2 regions of the Acidisoma sp. C75 genome follow, and region 1 is predicted to be linked to the other one. Evidence: riboswitches for the same ligand, from Rfam matches in the RefSeq annotation. Region 1 holds a riboswitch; the other holds the start of a gene.
The links. Region 1 has a riboswitch for thiamine pyrophosphate ahead of ACYQ7X_RS10560 (FAD-dependent oxidoreductase). Riboswitches for the same ligand answer to the same signal wherever they lie in the genome.
Positions count from the first base shown of each region.

Region 2: another riboswitch for thiamine pyrophosphate. It lies ahead of thiC (phosphomethylpyrimidine synthase ThiC); the one in region 1 lies ahead of ACYQ7X_RS10560 (FAD-dependent oxidoreductase).

Region 1 covers NZ_BAAFHD010000007.1:19,955-23,157, forward strand. Annotated here, with positions in the region: gene ACYQ7X_RS10550 (hypothetical protein) at 1-121, shown strand, start outside; gene ACYQ7X_RS10555 (sulfotransferase domain-containing protein) at 140-967, shown strand; TPP riboswitch at 1,015-1,139, shown strand; gene ACYQ7X_RS10560 (FAD-dependent oxidoreductase) at 1,207-2,202, shown strand; gene thiS (sulfur carrier protein ThiS) at 2,199-2,396, shown strand; gene ACYQ7X_RS10570 (thiazole synthase) at 2,401-3,192, shown strand; gene ACYQ7X_RS10575 (thiamine phosphate synthase) at 3,189-3,203, shown strand, end outside.
Region 2 covers NZ_BAAFHD010000001.1:349,151-352,353, forward strand. Annotated here, with positions in the region: gene hutU (urocanate hydratase) at 1-1,617, shown strand, start outside; TPP riboswitch at 1,776-1,899, shown strand; gene thiC (phosphomethylpyrimidine synthase ThiC) at 1,946-3,203, shown strand, end outside.

The DNA of each region.
Region 1 (3,203 bases):
CGAGGAACTCGCCCCCCACCATAAGCCGGATGTGCTGCTGGAACGCTGGTGGGATTTCGAGCTTGGCCGCGTCGCGCTCGAAATCGTCGATATCTACGACGCCTTGACCCGCCGCGCCTGACGCCGGAGCCTGCCCGGTATGGGCCAGCTGCTATGGATCGCCTCCTACCCCAAATCGGGCAATACCTGGGTGCGGGCCTTCCTGCAGAACTACATCCGCGATGCCGCCGAACCCCAGGACATCAACGACCTGATGGCCGTGACGACGGGGGAAAGCGCGGCCGCGCGCTTCGCGCCGTTCGATCCGCGCCCCGCCTCGCAATACAGCATCGCCGATGTCCAGCGCCTGCGCCCGCTCGTGCATCGCGCCATGGCCGAAGCGCGGCCGGGGATCTCCCTCGTCAAGACGCATAGCGCGCTGCTCGTGGTGGCGGGCGAGCAGACCATCACCCGCGCAGTGACGGCGGGCTGCATCTACATCCTGCGCGATCCGCGCGATGTCGCCGTCTCCTTCAGCCATCACCTCGGCCTCTCGCTCGATCGCACCATCGCCTTCATGGCGGATCCTGAAGCGGCGACCGGCGGGACGGATGATACCGTCTATGTCCGCCTCGCCACCTGGTCCGCGCATGTGCATTTCTGGACCCATCGCCCCCACCCCACGCTGCATGTGATGCGCTACGAGGATCTGCTGGCCGATCCTCACGCCGGTTTCGGCGCGCTCATCCGCTTCATGGGGCAGGAGCCCGAGCCCGAGCGCTTGGCGCGCGCGGTACGCTTCAGCGATTTTGGCACGCTGCGCGCCCAGGAGGCCGAGCGCGGCTTCATCGAAAAGCCGCCCCAATCCCGTGCCGCCTTCTTCCGCGCCGGCGAGGCCGGGCAGTGGCGGAGGGTGCTGAGCCCGGCCCAGGCCGCCCGGATCGAGCAGGACCACGCCACCATCATGCGGCGCTTCGGCTATCTCTGAGGCGAGCGGCCGGGGATTTGACGCAACCGGCGAAGAGCGATAGCAGAGCGGGATCCAAGGGGAGCCCCGGCAAGGGGCTGAGAGGCCATTCGGCGGGTTTTCCCGCCGCGCGTGGCGACCCTTCGAACCTGATCCAGGTCATGCTGGCGAAGGGATGGGACAAGCGGCCGCACAGCATGCCGTTTCACGCTCTCCGCCCTTTCCGGCCATGCCCCTGATCTCAGAGCGGAGATGCCCGCATGCGGGTGGAGCATGTTACAGTGATCGGCGCGGGCGTCCTCGGCCTCACCACTGCGCTCGCCCTCGCCGAAGCCGGCATCGGCGTCACGATCCTCGAACGCAGCCCGGCCCTCGCGCAGGATGCCTGCTCCCGCTATGCGGGCGGCATGCTCGCCCCCTGGTGCGAGCGCGAAAGTGCCGAGCCCGCGGTGCAGCGCCTCGGCGCGGAGGCGCTCGCCTTCTGGCCGCGCGTCTTTCCGGCCACCGAGCAGCGGGGCAGCCTGGTGCTCGCCCCTTCCCGCGATGCCCCCGATCTCGCCCGCTTCGCCCGCCGCACCGAAGGCTGGCAAGCCCTGGACGGGGCCGGCATCGCGGCGCTGGAACCCGATCTCGCCGGGCGTTTCCGCGAAGCCCTGTTCTACCCGGAGGAAGCGCATCTCGATCCGCGCGCCGCCCTCCCCGCGCTCGTCGCAGAGCTTGCCGCGCGGTCCGTCTCCCTCCGCTTCGGGGTGGCGGCCGATCCCGAGGATCCGAGCCTCGGCCCGGTCGCCGATTGCCGGGGCCTCGCGGCGCGGGACAGGCTTGCCGATCTGCGCGGGGTGAAGGGCGAAATGCTCATCCTCCGCTGCCCCGGCCTTTCCCTCAGCCGGCCGGTGCGGCTCGTCCATCCGCGCTTTCCCCTCTATGTCGTGCCGCGGGGGGACGGCGTCTTCATGCTCGGCGCGACCATGCTGGAAAGCGGCGAGCGCGGCCGGGTGACGGCGCGTTCGGTGGTGGAACTCCTCAACGCCGCCTATGCCCTGCACCCGGCCTTCGCGGAGGCCGAGATCATCGAGCTCGGCGCCGATGCCAGGCCGGCCTTTCCGGACAATCTGCCCCGCCTCCGCCCCTTCGGGCGGCGGAGCCTCGCCGCCAACGGCCTCTTCCGCCACGGCTTCCTCCTCGCCCCCGCCCTCGCCCGGCGGGCCGCCGCCTATTTCGCCACCGGCACGCTCGACCCGGAGATCGCCGCATGAAAATCCACGTCAACAACGAGGAAAGAGAGGTCTCGGCCGATAACCTCGCCGCCCTCATCGACGAGCTCGGCTTGGCCGATGCTGCGGTCGCGACCGCGCTCAACGGCGAGTTCGCGCCGGCGCGGATGCGCGCAGGCCTCGCGCTTCGCGCCGGCGACCGGGTGGAGATCCTCGCCCCCATGCGGGGAGGCTGAGGCCATGCCGCTCCCGATACCGGCGCCGCTTCAGGTCTACGGCGTGCCGCTCGCCTCCCGCCTGCTGCTCGGCACCGCGCTCTACCCCTCGCCCGCCATCATGGCGGAGGCGGTGCGCCGCTCGGGCGCCGAGATCGTCACCGTCTCGCTGCGGCGGGAATCGGGGGCGGCGCGAGAGGGCCAGGCCTTCTGGTCCCTCATCCGCGGCCTCGGCCTGCGCGTGCTGCCCAATACCGCCGGCTGCCATTCGGTGAAGGAGGCCGTGACCACCGCGCAGATGGCGCGTGAGGTTTTCGAGACCGACTGGATCAAGCTCGAGGTAATCGGCCATCAGGACAATCTGCAGCCCGATGTCTTTGGCCTGGTGGAGGCCGCGCGCATCCTGGCCGCCGATGGTTTCGCGGTCTTTCCCTATACGACGGAAGACCTCGTGGTGGGGGAACGGCTGCTCGATGCCGGCTGCCAGGTGCTGATGCCCTGGGGCGCGCCGATCGGCACCGCGCGGGGGCTGAACAACCTCTACGGGCTGCGGGCGATGCGCGCCCGCTTTCCGCAAGTGCCGCTGATCGTCGATGCCGGCATCGGCCTGCCCTCCCATGCGGCCCAGGCGATGGAACTCGGCTTCGACGGCGTGCTGCTCAATACCGCCGTCGCCCGCGCGGGCGATCCGGCGCTGATGGCGGAAGCCTTCGCCGGCGCCATCCGTGCCGGCCGCCAGGCCTATGAGGCCGATCCCATGCCGGTGCGCGATCTCGCCGCCCCTTCCACCCCGGTCCTCGGGCTCGCCTTCCAATGAGGCCGCGGCTC
Region 2 (3,203 bases), on a different contig from region 1:
GCGCCCTTGCGCATGCTGATGAACAACCTGCATCCGGAGGTGGCGGAAAACCCGCACGAGCTCGTGGTCTATGGCGGTATCGGCAGGGCCGCGCGCAGCTGGGAGGATTTCGACGCCATCTGCGCGAGCCTCAAGGAGCTCGAAGCGGATGAGACGCTGGTGGTGCAATCGGGCAAGCCGATCGCCATCATCCGCACCCATCGCGATGCCCCGCGCGTGCTGATCGCCAATTCGAACCTCGTGCCGGCCTGGGCGAACTGGCAGCATTTCAACGAGCTCGACCGCCGCGGCCTCATGATGTACGGCCAGATGACGGCGGGTTCCTGGATCTATATCGGCACGCAAGGCATCGTGCAGGGCACCTACGAGACCTTTGCCGAGGCCGGGCGCCAGCATTACGGCGGCAGCCTCACCGGCAAATGGATCCTCACCGCGGGCTTGGGCGGCATGGGGGGCGCGCAGCCGCTCGCCGCCGTGATGGCCGGCGCCTGCTGCCTCGCCGTCGAATGTGACGAGACGCGCGCCGATTTCCGCATCCGCACGCGCTATTGCGATGCGAAGGCCCAGACGCTGGACGAGGCGCTGGCGATGATCGCGCAATGGACCGCGGCGGGCGAGGCGAAATCCGTCGCCCTCATCGGCAATGCGGCGGAGATCTTCCCCGAGATCCTGCGGCGCATGCGCGCGGGCGAGCCGCTGCCCAACGGGCGGCCGGACATTGTGACCGATCAAACTTCCGCCCATGATCCGCTGCACGGCTACCTGCCGCTCGGCTGGAGCCTGGCCGAATGGCGCGCGCGGCAGGAGACGACGCCGCGGGAAGTGGAGGCGGCGGCACGCGCTTCGATGCGTGCGCATGTCGAAGCGATGGTTGGCTTCTGGCAGGCGGGGGTGCCGACGCTCGATTACGGCAACAATATCCGCCAGGTGGCAAAAGATGAGGGCCTCGCCGAGGCTTTCGCCTTTCCGGGCTTCGTGCCCGCCTATATCCGCCCGCTCTTCTGCCGCGGCATCGGGCCCTTCCGCTGGGTGGCGCTTTCGGGCGATGCCGAGGATATCTACAAGACCGACCAGGCGATGAAGGAGCTGTTCCCCGAGAACGCGCATCTGCACCGCTGGCTGGATATGGCGCGCGCCCGCATCGCCTTCCAGGGCCTGCCCGCGCGCATCTGCTGGATCGGGCTGGGGGACCGGCACCGCGCCGGCCTCCGCTTCAACGAAATGGTGGCGAGCGGGGAGCTGAAAGCCCCCATCGTCATCGGCCGCGATCATCTCGACAGCGGGTCCGTAGCCTCCCCCAATCGCGAGACGGAGGCGATGCGTGACGGATCGGACGCCGTCTCCGACTGGCCTTTGCTCAATGCGCTGGTCAATACGGCATCGGGCGCCACCTGGGTTTCGCTGCATCATGGCGGCGGCGTCGGCATGGGCTTCTCCCAGCATGCCGGGGTGGTGATCTGTGCCGATGGCACCCCGGAGGCGGCGGCGCGGCTCGAACGCGTGCTGTGGAACGACCCGGCATCGGGCGTGTGGCGCCATGCCGATGCCGGATACGAGGATGCGATTGCCTGCGCAAAGGAACATGGCCTCCGGCTGCCGCGCATCCTAAGGCTGTAGCGCCCGCGCCGCCCGGCGGCCGGGGCGGCCTGACCCGCCGATTTCCCCACAGGAGGCGGGGGCTGACGCCGCGGCCCCGTCCTCTTCCGGCAAATCCCATGCCCGCCAGCGGCCTCGGCCGCTGCGGCTTGACAGGCGGCCCGCCTTCATGGTGCCTTGCCCGCACCGAGGGGTGCTCTGAGAGAGAGCTGAGACGTTTCCCATGGGCCAAGCGCCCACCGGGGCGGACCCTTTGAACCTGATCCGGTTAACACCGGCGGAGGGACGGGCAATTGCGAAGATCATTCGCCCCTTCTCCGAAGCTTCGAGGCAGAAAGGGGTTGCGATGATGACGACGAAACCAGCGCATGTCACCACGGGCGCCATTCCCGGCTCCCGCAAGGTCTATTCCGCCCCGCCCGGCCTCGCCGGCGTGCGGGTGCCGTTCCGCGCCGTCGATCTGCACGAGACGGCGCGCGAGCCTGCCTTCATGCTCTACGATACCTCGGGCCCCTATACCGATGCGCAGGCGCGCATCGCCCTCGATGAAGGCTTGCCCCGGCTGCGCGCGCCCTGGCTTGCCGGCCGTGGCCTCGCCGCGGCCGAGGCGCGTCCGGTGCGGCCGGAGGATAACGGCTTCGCGAGCGGCGATGTGCTGGTGCAGCCTTGCCCGGCGGCGCACCGCGTGCTCATCGGCGCGGCGGGGCGGCCGGTGACGCAGTATGAATTCGCCCGCGCCGGCATCATCACCGAGGAGATGATCTTCGCCGCGCATCGGGAAAATCTCGGCCGGGTGGCGGCTGCCGAAGGCGCCGGCGCGCGCATCGAGGATGGCGAGAGCTTCGGCGCCCATATCCCCGAGATGGTGACGGCGGAGTTCGTGCGCGCCGAGATCGCCGCCGGCCGCGCCATCCTGCCCGCCAACATCAACCACCCCGAGCTTGAGCCGATGGTGATCGGGCGTAATTTCCTCGTCAAGATCAACGCCAATATCGGCAATTCCGCAGTCACGTCCTCCGTCTCCGAGGAGGTGGAGAAGCTCGTCTGGGCGATCCGCTGGGGCGCGGATACGGTGATGGATCTCTCAACCGGCCGCAACATCCACAATATCCGGGACTGGATCCTGCGCAATTCCCCGGTGCCGATCGGCACCGTGCCGATCTATCAGGCGCTTGAGAAGGTGCGGGGCGACGCGGCCAAGCTCGACTGGGAGGTATTCCGCGATACCCTCATCGAGCAGGCGGAGCAGGGGGTTGATTACTTCACCATCCATGCCGGCGTGCGGCTCGCCCATATTCCGCTGACCGCGCGGCGGGTGACGGGCATCGTCTCACGCGGCGGCTCGATCATGGCGCAGTGGTGCCTCAGCCATCACCGCGAGAGTTTCCTCTACGAACGCTTCGGCGATATTTGCGACATCATGCGCCGCTACGATGTCTCCTTCTCGCTCGGCGACGGTCTGCGCCCCGGCTCGAACGCCGATGCGAACGATGCGGCGCAGTTCGCCGAACTCGAGACGCTGGGCGAGCTGACGCGCGTCGCCTGGGGCAAGGGTTGCCAGGTCATGGTCGAAGGGCCGGGCCATGTGCCGATGCACAAGATCAAGG